3 regions of the Sedimenticola sp. genome follow, and region 2 is predicted to be linked to each of the others. Evidence: predicted binding sites of a transcription regulator. Region 2 holds the regulator's gene; each other region holds the start of a gene.

Region 1 (4,243 bases), on a different contig from region 2:
GCGGCCATCAAGGCGCAATATCAGCCGCTCAAAGCCAGCGCCACGGCAACCGACCGGGAGGGGATCGCCTTCCTGATCATGACCGGCTGCTATATCGGTTTCCTCCCCACCCATTTCGCCGACCGCTGGGTTTCACAGGGAAAAATGCGTCCACTGCTGAGAGAGCAGATGCACTACGTAACCCACTACTCCGCCATTACCCGCCGCGGCGCGCCCGACAATCTGATCTTGCAAACCTATCTGAGTGAATTGAAGCAGGAAGAGTCAGCCGGCCACTAACCTGTTTACCGGCCGGGGCAGGCACGATCGCCTACCCCTGGCGCCATCCGGTGCGGCTATTCGGACGACTGATAGCCGATACGGAAACCGCCCCAATGCCTGCCATCGACAAAGATCGGGATGGTCAGATCGTGCATCACCTCCCCAGTATCCCGTTTATAGGTCTGCAGCAGGAACGGCTTGGTCGACGATCCACAGCGGGCACCGGTGCGATCATCAAAGATCCGTTTGGTCCGGTTGGTCAGCAGATCCTTTTCATAGTCGCCGGTAAGCGGTTTGGCGTAACGGTTGTTATGGGTGGGGAAGTAGCCGTTGTTATCCACCGCACCGGCATACGCCATAAAGGCATGCCGAGAGAGGATCGGTTCCTGGATTGCCGGGAAATTAGCGTCGGTAAAGTCGTCGAACTGGGTTTTGAATTTTTGCGGATGGGTACCGGCAATTGGCTGGTAGTTCCGATCAAAAATCTGGTTAAGGGACAATTTCCCCTGATCCACTGCTTGCTCGAACAGTTGCTGGATGGCCACCACGGCCGCACGCCCCTCCTCATAGGCGATACCATGTTCGCCCTGAAGACCGGTATCGCCCAGCAGTTCGTAGATCGATTCCGCCATCTCTGAAAGCGCCAGCGACTGACTCGCCACCGACTCCACCTTTTCCGAGGAGCTGTTGAGGCTCTGAGTAAACTCCTCCAGGGAGTGGTTGATCTGCGACTGGTGCTCACGATTCTGTTCAGAACGCTCGGCGGCGGAGATCACTCGCTGCTCCACTTCCCGGGCGTGCTCCAGTATCTCTACCAACTGTGTATCCACTTTTTCGGTACGCTGGCGACTCTCCTGCACCTCATCCACCAGTGAACGCATGGTGTTGCCGGCGTTCCCCGTCTCTTCGTTGATGCGCTGGACCATCTGACCAATTTCGGTGGTGGCGGTAGAGGTACGGGTGGCGAGATTTCTTACCTCTTCCGCCACCACGGCGAAACCGCGCCCCTGTTCGCCCGCCCTGGCCGCCTCGATAGCGGCATTCAGCGCCAGTAGATTGGTCTGGTCGGCAATCTCACTGATCACCTTGGTGATCTGGGATATCTGGCTGGCACGATCTTCCAGCTTGGCGATCAGATCAGCCGCCTCCTGGGCGTGGCTGCCGGTGCTACGCATCTGTTCAGCCGCCTCACCAATCGCCTCCTGGCCGATATAGCTGGCGCGACGTGTCTGTCGTGACAGCTCTTTCAGCGTCTCGGAATTGGTCACCGCCTGTTCGATATTGTTGGAGATATTACCGGTGGCTTCGGTGATCTTCTGAATATGCTCAATCTGGTCATCGATACGCCGTTTCAACACATCCGCCGCATAGGAGACCTCGGCACCCGCTATCGCAATCTTGCCACTGCGCCCCACCACACCGACACTGCAGCTGTAATGTTCCTGCAACAACCCCGCCACGACGGCGATCTCGTCTCCTGCATCACCCTGCAATAACTGCGACAGCCTTTGGCCTTCATCCTCATTCAGCTGCCCCTTAGCCTCCACCAGTCGATGCATCAAGCCCAGGTGACCGACCAGTGGCTGCAGCTGAATGCGATAAACCAGTAACAGTGCAAACAAAACCGCCACCACGGCGACAACCAGCACGGAGACCAACCCACTGGCGCCGACGTAGAGTAGAAGTAATCCCGTAACGAACCCAGCCACTACCGCGGCCAGTAGTACCAGAAATGTTGTTTTGTTGAGTATGTTCATGAGATTAATCAGCTATTCTGCGTGCATGGATAATTTGGCTATCGGCCAAGCGGCAGTCATCTTTAGTCAATCGAGTGATAAACGACCTTTTAGATCAATGAGATACCTGACGAAACCGAGATAAGGCGGCCGATAGCCAGCCTGGCCACCTGACTAGTTGTCGCCAGTATAGATCTGGGTCAAGTCTGATAGATTATTATTTGGGTAACATAAGTTGTCTTGATGAATAGAGTGCCTTCACTCATTCACCCAGAGAAACCCATCTATTTAGCAATGCCCCGAGCCGGGCAGGAAAACAGGGGAACAGATCATGATTTCGCACAATCTTAGAGCCACCGCCATTGGAGTCACGCTGGCATACCTCTCCACTTATGCCATCGAAACCAATGCCTGGCAAAAGGATATCGAGAACTCGGATCATATCAAGAGCACCACCTGCAAGTTCGAACCGGAGGCACAGTGTTCATGGGCGGTGCGGATCGGGGCACAAATCCCCGGGGTCGATATGCACGATGCCTCCATGGCTTCCATGCGCCTGGACCACGCCAACCTGCAGGGCGCCAATCTATCGGGTGCTATCCTCCACCTGGCCGACCTCGAGGGGGCCAATCTGATGCTCAGCAATCTGCAGCATGCAGCCCTGCACGCGGTCAATCTGCAAAACGCCAATCTGATGCTGGCCAATCTTAAAGGCGCCAACCTGCTTGATGCCGATCTCAGCGGCGCCAATCTGCGGGGAGCCAATCTCGAAAACACTATTTTTATCGCCGCCAAGCTGGATAACGCCACCTGGACGGATGGCCGGGTCTGCGCCGTCGGTTCGATAGGCGAGTGTAAGTAGCCATTTTCAGTATCCATTAAAAAGGCCTTACCCGCTGGGGTAAGGCCTTTATTTACGAGTCGCCAAAAAACGTTAGGGGATTACTGAATCGATCACCAACTCCACTACCGCATCGCCACTCACCGACACAGGCGACACCTCTCCCAACAGATCGCCACTGGCGGCAATGGCATTGCCGGTGCGGGAGATCCGCGCACCTACAACAACCTGTTGAAAACTGGATAGATTCATACCCGGCACCATCGCCTGGCCGTCATTCAATTCGATCGTCGCCGGCAGATCGCTCACCTTCAGCCGCACTGCGGCCAGCGGCATTTTCGGCCCCTCCAGGGCGCGGGCATAGACGAACAGGCTCTCTTCCGGCTTCACTTGTGAGGTCAGTTCAGCCGACAAAGTGATTCGTGCTGTAATGGCCTGACCGGTCGCAGCCGCCACGCTGGGCTTCTCCACCGCCGCACCGGGGCCGGAAGCGGCCATTTTACGCTCTGCCGCAGCAATCAGACGGTCGACCTGCTCCACCGCCCCAGCGTCTTCCGTCAGCATCGGTTTGAGGTGACGCCAATGTTCCAGCGCCCGGGCATAATTGCCCGATTGATCTTCCACCATACCGGCCAGCCAGAGTGCCGTCTGGTCTTCCGGCGCCAGGCTGATCGCCTTACGGATCAACTCCGCCGGACGACCCTGCATATCGCCACCGGAAGACATGGCCAACGCATCCGCCCACGCCAGCATCAGTGGCGGCTGGTCACTTACCAACTGGTTGACCTTTTCAAAGGCAAAGGACGCCTTCTGATAATCCTTCATCGCCATGTAGGTACGTCCCAGCAGATACCAGCCTTCGGCATCCTCGGGGTTCTCTTTAAGGCGCTCCACCAACGCACTCACCATCTCTTCGATGGAGGGCATCTTCTTATCGTCCTGCTGTGCCATCGTAGCCGGATCGACCAGCTGCGGCGTACCCAGATAGAGGTAAACCGACAAGGTGACGCCAACAATAAACAGCATCGCGACGATAAGCGTGACGGGGCTGCCTTTTCGCGAACCGACGGCCGGATCTATTTCGCCCGCGCTGTCGAGATCGATCAACAGCGCCTGCTCCAGTTCCAGCTTGGTCTGTTCATACTCTTCATCCGAGAGGGTGCCGGCGGCGTGTTCGCTCTTCAGCTCCAAAAGCCGTTCGCGGGCGATCACCACATTCTGCTTATCCCGATCTGAGATCTTCAGCTCGGATTTACGCAACAGGGCAGGGGCGATAAACGCCAGTGCGACCAGGATCATGGCCGCCGTGATTAACCAGAATATCGTCATGAGTTCGTGTCTTCTTCGCCGAGCAATGCCCTGGCTCGTTGCAAGTCATTGTCACTGATCTTATTGTCAGTCTGTT
Region 2 (4,243 bases):
TACTCAGAAAACCTGCGCCGCCCTTGATGGTATGGAAGCCACGAAAAACCGCATTCAAGAGATCATAATCGTCGGGGCGTTGTTCTAGATCCACCAACTGTTCATTCAGTTGCTCAAGGATTTCCCCGGCCTCAACCAGGAAGTCCTGCAGGATCTCGTCATCCATATCAATGGCCATGCTTCGACACCTCTAAAAGCCCAAACTGGATAGCAGGTCATCCACATCATCCTGTCCATTGACCGTATTGCCCTGATCAATGCCGGGAATAACGGGTCCTTCCAGTTTCTTTGCATCTTTTTGTTTTTCTGGCAATTTTGAGCCGGATATCCGAACCAGCTGTACCAGCTTGTCTTCAACATCGTGTACCAGGGTGATCACTTGCCGGATAATTTGTCCGGTCAGGTCCTGGAAGTCCTGAGCCATCAACACATCGGTCAAATGACTATGCAACTGCTTCGACCTTTCCGTTGTCAAGGTCAGAAAACTACCCAAATCCTTACTCAACTCCCGAAAATCATCGACCGACAGCTCCCGATTGCAGAAGCGTTCCCATTGCGCTGAAATTGCCAGTGCCTTTTTGCCCAGGTCATCCGCCAGCGGTAACCCTGCTTCTACGGCTCCCAAGGTTTTATTGGCGGATTTTTCAGTCATGCTGATTACGTAGGTCAATCGTTCACTGGCATCCGGAATATCTATTTGTGCCATCTCATTGATGCGGGGATCCAACAGAAACTCATTGATCGCCTCATGCAGCTCCCGTGTGAGCCGCCCTACCTCAACAAACAGTTTGCTCTCAACACCTTCCGAGAGCATGGCGCTAATATGCGTCGCCTCTTCCTCGTTGCCTGCCTCAAGCTGTTCAACCAGTTGTCTTGCCAGCATCAGACGTTCATCACTATCCATACAGTTCTCCAGACGGATTTGTCATGCTGACGCTTAGCTGCCTACACGTTCAAAAATCTTGCTTATCTTCTCTTCCAGAGTTACGGCGGTGAACGGTTTCACCACATATCCATTGACACCTGCCTGTGCCGCCTCAATGATCTGTTCGCGCTTTGACTCAGCCGTTACCATCAACACCGGCAATTTCACCAGATTCGGATCCGCACGCACCGCCTTCAGCAGATCAATACCGGTCATACCCGGCATATTCCAGTCCGTTACCAGGAAATCAAAGTTACCTGACTGCAACATGGGCAAAGCGGTATTACCATCGTCTGCTTCCTGAGTGTTGGTAAACCCCAGGTCCCGAAGCAGATTCTTAATAATCCGTCGCATTGTGGAAAAATCGTCCACAATGAGAATCTTCATGTTTTTATTCAAGGCAACCTCCAAACTCGATGCCGTTATGCGTTTTCATAAACCGATCAGAACTCATCTGTATCGGATAACCAATCTGCCAGGCGGGCGCGTAGTCGCAACGTCGCCTGGCTATGTATCTGGCACACCCTGGACTCACTGACGCCAAGAACCTGGCCAATCTCTCTCAAGTTCATCTCTTCGTCGTAATAGAGTGCGATAACCAATCTCTCTCTTTCCGGCAAACCGGCGATAGCCTCTGCCAGGGCCTTCTTAAAGGCGTCTTTCTGCATGCCGTCAAACAGCCCCGCCGACTCGCTGTCGTTGCCGTCGTAGGGGAGCTCGCCCACCGCCTGCAGCTCTTCAATACTAAAGATCCGGCAGCCCGCCGCATCCTGCAGAATGCGATGATACTGAACTAAATTCATATCCAGTATCTCTGCCACTTCTACATCCCGTGCATCCCGCCCCTGTTCATTCTCTATGGATCGCATGGCATCCGCGACCATTCTGGCTTTCCGATGTACTGACCGGGGAGTCCAATCGCTACGCCGAATCTCATCCAGCATGGCTCCCCGTATGCGAATCCCTGCATAAGTTTCGAAGCTGGCCCCCTGGCTGGGATCGTAATTTCTGCTTGCCTCAAGCAAACCGATCATCCCTGCCTGTATCAGATCATCCGCCTGAACATTGGGTGGCAGACGGTTCATCAGATGATAAGCAATACGCTTGACCAGTGGCGCATGCCGGTTCACCAAGGTGTCGGCATCCATCTCCTGAATCGCGGTATAGCTCGCTAATCCGTTCACCGGCCTATCTCCCCGCTCTGACTTGTGTATTGAATCAGCCGTTCCACGAAGAACTGCAGGTGCCCGCTAGCACCGTCCGGTACAGGCCAGTTATCGGCCTTTTGCGCCAGATTCTTGAATATTTTTGCGATATGGCTACGCGGGTTGGCTTGAACCACGGGTTTTTGTGATTTCACGGCCTTTCTGAGATTTTCGTCGTAAGGAATGCTGCCCATGTAGGTAAGCATAACATCCAGGTACTGGTCTGTGACACGGCACATCTTGTTATAAAGATTGCGCCCCTCTTCAGCCGTGCGGGTCATGTTCGCCAGAATACGGAACCGATCCAGCCCATACTCCCTGTTGAGCAGCTTGATCATGGCGTAAGCATCCGTGATTGATGCCGGTTCATCGCAAACCACCACGATTAACTCCTGCGCCGCTCGACTAAAGCTGACCACAGTATCGGAGATACCCGCCGCCGTGTCGATAATCAACACATCCAGATCGCCGCCCACATCACTGAAGGCGCGGATCAGACCGGCATGCTCAGCGGCACTCAATTCGGCCATCTGCTGCACACCCGATGCCCCGGGCACCACCCGAATGCCGGCCGGCCCCTGCAATACGACCTCTTCCAGAGAGCGTTCACCACTTAACACATGGGACAGGTCGTACTGCGGATGCAGACCCAATACCACATCGATATTGGCGAGCCCAAGGTCGGCATCGAGCAACATCACTCGACGCCCCATCTCCGCCATGGCAACGGCCAGGTTTACCGAAATATTGGTCTTACCGACTCCGCCTTTACCTCCCGTGACCGCGATTACCCGTACCGGTGTAGGCTGTACCATGCGTCTTAATCCTGCTGCTTGATCAGTTATTGGGTCAACCATGAGCATTTGCTCTCGCACCTCCGAGCGCCAGGGCCAGGTATTCGTCGGAATACTCCGCGCCCCCATTGCTACATGCCACGGCCTTGCTGACCAGCGTATGCGAACGAGCCAAATGGAGGTCTTCGGGTACCTTCTGACCGTCAGCAAAAAAGGCCAAGGGTAGCGCCTTGTGTATCAACGCTGAAAGCGCACCACCCAGTGAACCGGCCTCATCCACTTTCGTCAAAATACAGGCCTCGGGTTTGGCCGCACCAAACGCGCTGATCGCCTGTTCCATGGAGGAGTAATCGGTGGCGGCAGAGAGGGTCAGGAAGCTGCGCACACCCTGACCGGCCACATCCAGCAGTGCCAGCTGTTCACTCAGCCTGACGTCACGCTGGCTCATACCGGCCGTATCGATCAATATCAACCGTTTACCGGTCAATCCGTTCAGCGCCACAGCCAACTCTTCGCGAGTGCCAGCTGATCGTACCGGGACATCCAGGATCCTGGCATAGGTATTTAACTGCTCCTGGGCGCCGATGCGGTAATTGTCTGTGGAGATCAACGCCACTTGACGGGTGCCGTAACGCAGGGCAAAACGGGCGGCCAGCTTAGCCACTGTCGTGGTCTTGCCCACACCGGTAGGACCAATTAGCGCAAACACTCCGCCCTGTTCCAGCAGATCATCACCGACGGTTTGGATCTGGTTGGCAAGATAATAGAGTGCCTTTCTCCAAGCCTGGTCAGCTGTCTCTACGTCGGTGACGCTTTCAACCAGCTCACCGCAGATATCGGGACTGATGGAGAGTCCCATCAGTTTGCGGAAAAGGTCACGCGTCTCCGGCTTGTGGTGTCCCATCTCCCGCCAGCTTAATCCGGAAAGCTCATTTTCCATCATACGACGAAGTGCCCGCATCTCCTGACGCATTTCAACCAGGACCGGATCCTGACTCCACTCCACCTTGGGAATTACCTGCTCCTTCAATGCAGCCACAGAAGCTACAGGTGGGGTGGATGCGGCAGCGGGAGCACTTTTCCGCTCCTGGCGGGTCGATTTGACCGGCTCCAGCGTGGGTTTCGTATGGATTTCCGGCGAGGGGATAAAGGCGGCGGCATCATAATCAATAGCCGCCACCAGCTCGACACCACCATCGACCTTTTTGTTGGAGAGAATGACCGCATCGGAGCCCAGCGCCTCGCGAACCTGTCGCAATGCCTGCCTGATATCCGATGCAAAAAAGCGTTTAATCTTCATACCTAGCTTTCCCTGCAGC
Region 3 (4,243 bases), on a different contig from region 2:
CAGTAGGACAGGCGGTGATCGATCATCGCGAGACGGACTATGTCCGCCGGGCGCTAGACCGTTGGTCCGGTCATCCGCAAATCGAAATCATGGGTAATCCCGATCCGTCACGGCGCATCGGTATCGTCTCATTCAATCTCAAGGGCCCCGGCGATCGCTACTACCATCCGCGCTTTATTACCACGCTGTTGGACGATCTGTTCGGTATCCAGAGTCGGGCGGGTTGCTCCTGTGCCGGTCCCTACGGGCACAAGCTGCTGGGTATCGACGATGCCAAGGCGCAGGAGTTCAGGGCGGTTATCGCCGAAGGGCACTGCGGTATCAAACCGGGCTGGTGCCGGATCGGTTTTCACTATCTGTTTGACGAGGCCGAGGTCAGTTATATCCTGGATGCGGTGGAGTTTGTGGCGGAGCAGGGATATCGCTTTCTGCCGTTATATCGATTCGATCCAGCCAGCGGCCTTTGGCGTCACCGACATCAGCCGCCAATGACGCTCGACTTTTCCCTGGAACAGGCGTTGGCAGCGCAGCCGGTTGCCACAGAACAGCCGGATGTACCGCAGCGACAGGCGCACTATGCGGCCAATCTGGTGGCGGCACAGCGTTATGCGGAGGAGTTGGGTGACACCTATCTTCATGATGTCACACTGGACGGCGAAGAGGGGGTGTTGCAATTTTTCCTACTCACCCGTGAGAGCTTGGAGGGGGAGGCTTAATGCCGCCATCCCGGGTGGGTTCATCGACTGAATATGAAGGCGGTGATGGGAAAGACCGCAGGTTGGGGTGACCCGTTCACCCCAACCTGCGTGCTTCCAACTTCAAACGCTAAACCTTGAACTGTCCCATGACATGTTTTAGTTCAGAGGCCAGATCCGACAGTTGTTTGCTGGTATGGGCGATTCGCTCTGAGTGGTCGGCCGTTTGCCCGGTCACATCGCTGATAGCGGTAATATTCCGGCTGATCTCTCCCGCCACCATGCTTTGCTGTTGGGCGGCGGTGGCGATATGCTCATTCATCTGACTGATGGTATTGATGGATTGGGTGATTTTACTCAGTGAATCACCGGCATGGGCGGCCTCGGCGACGCTGGTTTCCACTCGCTTCTGACTCTGGGACATCATATTGGCCGCGTTCTGGGACTGGCGCTGCAGCCCCTCGATCATGCCCTGGATCTCCTGCGTGGCTTGATGGGTGCGGGTCGCCAAGGTTCTCACTTCATCGGCTACCACGGCAAAGCCGCGTCCCTGTTCGCCGGCGCGAGCCGCTTCAATGGCCGCATTCAAGGCCAGCAGGTTGGTCTGTTCGGCAATATTGGTAATCACCTCCACCACCTTACCGATGCCGTCGCTGTCCGATTCTAACTGCCGGATGACTTCGAAAGCCTGATTGACATCCTTGGCCAGTGTGTTGATGCAGGCAATTGCGTTATTGACCACATTTCCACCATCTGCCGCCTCGGCATCCGCCTGATTGGCCGCTTCAGAAGCATTTCCCGCGCTATTTGCCACCTCATTGGAGTTGGCTTCCATCTCGGTCATGGCCGTGGCCACTTGCTGACTCTCCAGTTGCTGGCGCCGCACACCTTCGATACTTTGCTCGGTGATGTCAGTGAGGTGTACCGACTCTTCCGCCAGTTTCTGCGTGGAGGTGTTGACCCGCGTAATGATCGAGCCAAACTTCTCCATCATCAGGTTAATGGCCTGGGCCAGGCGGCCGAGTTCATCGTTGGATTTGATCTCGGCCCGCAGGCTCAGGTCGGACTGTTGCTCGATCTCCCGGACCACGTGGGTGACCTTCCGGAGTGGTGAAACCACCAGTTTTTTCAGGATGAAGCTGATAATCAGTAATCCACCGATCAGCAGTACCGAATTCAGGCCGATATTAACCCAGAGCTCTTTCAGTACGGTGTTGTCCAGCTTTTTCAGTGAATAGTCCACCCGGACCGCCCCCAATACGTCACCCTCCTGAACCGGATGGCAGAGCAGGCAGTTGGTGCCGCGATAATCTTTGGAGGCTCGCATGGGGATTACCACGGTCAATACCCGACCGGATTCACCCCGGTAGAGGGAATCAATCTTTTCTCCGGCCAGGGCACGTTTGTCCAAGTCGTCCTTGGCTTTATTTTGTTCGGTCCCAGGACCGAACAGTTTGATAATCTCTTCTCCGCGAATGATACGGGCATCCAGTACCTCTTCACGTGAGGTGACTTTTTTACGGGGGATCTCCTTGTTGGCCATGCCCCCTGTCAGCATCAGGGTGTTGACGTTGTCGAAGTAACTGTCGGCGAGGGTTTCTGTCTGATCCGTCACCAGGTGCTCGACCAGATTGCGCTGACTGTTGAACTGATAGAGAGCCGAGATTATCAGGATTAGGAGAAACAGCACGACCAGGGCGAGGTCAATTTTGGTGCTGATGGAGAGACCTCTGGCAGAGGCGTTACTGGCTGCTTTCATTTACAGATCCCCGGGTATGTCGAATGGTGTGCCGTATCCACTGAGCGAAATCGTTTGAGACATGATTTTTACCACACCTACGTCGACCTGCCGGCCCGATTCTTTAGCTCTTTTACATGAAATAGTTAAGGAAAATGATCTGGGTCAGTATCCTAGATGCGGAGATCCCTGAATGATCAAGCTGTGTTCAGTTTCGGCAAATCTGTAAAATGGCCCCTCTTTCGCCGAATGGGCCCTTGTGGTGAATATCGAATCAATACCTCCGCTTAAGGAATTGGATAGATGCCTGATACAGGATCGCCACCCTTTGCGCAAGCAGGTCCGTGCCTTGCAACGGGCGCTGCAAGCTGGAAAACCACTGGGAGATGGCTTAAATCTTCTCTTGGCGAGGATGGAGCGGTCGCGGCAAACGGTATGGCAGCGGGAGCAGCGTCTACCCACCCCCCGGTTTCCCGATGAACTGCCTATCAGTGAACGGCACGATGAGATTGCCGAACTGATTGGGCGGCATCAAGTTGTCATCCTCTGTGGTGAGACCGGGTCGGGAAAATCCACCCAGTTGCCGAAGATCTGTCTGGGACTGGGGCGGGGCGTGTATGGGCGGATCGGCCATACCCAGCCACGCCGAATTGCCGCCCGGGCGCTGGCTTCACGGGTTTCAGAGGAACTGGGCAGGGAGTTGGGTGACTCGGTTGGTTACAAGGTGCGGTTTCACGACAGGGTGGGGCCCCACAGTCATATCAAACTGATGACAGACGGGATTTTGCTGGCGGAGATTCAGCGGGACCGCTACCTGAACGAATATGACACTCTGATTATCGATGAGGCCCATGAGCGCAGCCTCAATATCGACTTTTTACTTGGTTATCTGAAGGAGTTGCTGCCGAAACGCCCTGATCTGAAGCTGATCATCACTTCGGCAACGATCGATCCTGAACGCTTTTCCAAGCATTTCTGGGATGCACCGATCATCAATGTCAGCGGCCGTACCTTTCCCGTTGAGTTGCGTTATCGTCCACCCCAGGAGGAGAGTGGCGGGGAGCGGGACGATGCTATCCAGCAGGCGATACTGTCGGCCGTGGATGAGCTGTCACGGATCGATCGGGGGGATATCCTGGTTTTTCTCAGTGGCGAGCGGGAAATTCGCGAGACCGCCGAGAACCTGCGCAAACACAAGTTGCCGATGACCGAAATCCTACCGCTCTATGCCCGGCTTGGGCCGGCTGAGCAGGCGCAGGTGTTCCGTCTCGGCGGTCGACGGCGCATCATCCTTGCCACCAATGTGGCGGAAACCTCATTAACCGTTCCCGGTATCCGTTATGTAATCGATGCGGGTTACGCCCGTATCAGCCGTTATAGCCACCGTAGCAAGGTGCAGCGCCTGCCGGTGGAGCGTATCTCCCAGGCCAGCGCGGATCAGCGCAAGGGGCGATGCGGACGGGTCGCTGCCGGTGTCTGTATCCGTCTCTATGAAGAGGAAGATTTTGCTGCTCGTCCCGAGTTTACCGAGCCGGAGATACAGCGTACCAATCTGGCTTCCGTCATCTTGCAGATGCAATTGCTCGGTTTTGGCGATATCGAGCAGTTCCCCTTTGTCGATAAACCTGACAGCCGGTTGATCAAGGATGGCTACCGGGTGCTGGAGGAGATTGGGGCGATGGATCCCGGGCGGCGCGTGACACCGGTCGGACGGTTGCTATCCCGGTTGCCGGTCGATCCGCGGGTGGGACGGATGCTGTTAGCCGCCACCGAAAACGACTGCCTGAATGAGCTACTGGTTATCGCCGCG

What was found. Region 2 encodes FliA, which starts transcription of late flagellar genes. Its sites were predicted from a motif close to GCTAAAGTTNNNNNNNNNNCNGCCGATA; they were not measured.
Region 1: a site for FliA is predicted at 2,058-2,085, ahead of ACQY5R_RS05200 (methyl-accepting chemotaxis protein). Genes of this name have one in related genera too.
Region 3: a site for FliA is predicted at 2,535-2,562, ahead of ACQY5R_RS08800 (methyl-accepting chemotaxis protein). Genes of this name have one in related genera too.

The regions. Positions count from the first base shown of each region.
Region 1 covers NZ_JBNKFS010000005.1:160,872-165,114, reverse strand. The annotation lists gene ACQY5R_RS05205 (LysR family transcriptional regulator) at 1-279, shown strand, start outside; gene ACQY5R_RS05200 (methyl-accepting chemotaxis protein) at 336-2,018, opposite strand; gene ACQY5R_RS05195 (pentapeptide repeat-containing protein) at 2,329-2,859, shown strand; gene ccmI (c-type cytochrome biogenesis protein CcmI) at 2,932-4,167, opposite strand; gene ACQY5R_RS05185 (cytochrome c-type biogenesis protein) at 4,164-4,243, opposite strand, start outside.
Region 2 covers NZ_JBNKFS010000001.1:25,372-29,614, forward strand. The annotation lists gene ACQY5R_RS00145 (chemotaxis protein CheA) at 1-178, opposite strand, end outside; gene ACQY5R_RS00150 (protein phosphatase CheZ) at 191-904, opposite strand; gene cheY (chemotaxis response regulator CheY) at 938-1,312, opposite strand; gene ACQY5R_RS00160 (RNA polymerase sigma factor FliA) at 1,369-2,109, opposite strand; gene ACQY5R_RS00165 (MinD/ParA family protein) at 2,106-2,945, opposite strand; gene flhF (flagellar biosynthesis protein FlhF) at 2,980-4,224, opposite strand.
Region 3 covers NZ_JBNKFS010000010.1:61,226-65,468, forward strand. The annotation lists gene ACQY5R_RS08795 (aminotransferase class V-fold PLP-dependent enzyme) at 1-716, shown strand, start outside; gene ACQY5R_RS08800 (methyl-accepting chemotaxis protein) at 826-2,454, opposite strand; gene hrpA (ATP-dependent RNA helicase HrpA) at 2,696-4,243, shown strand, end outside.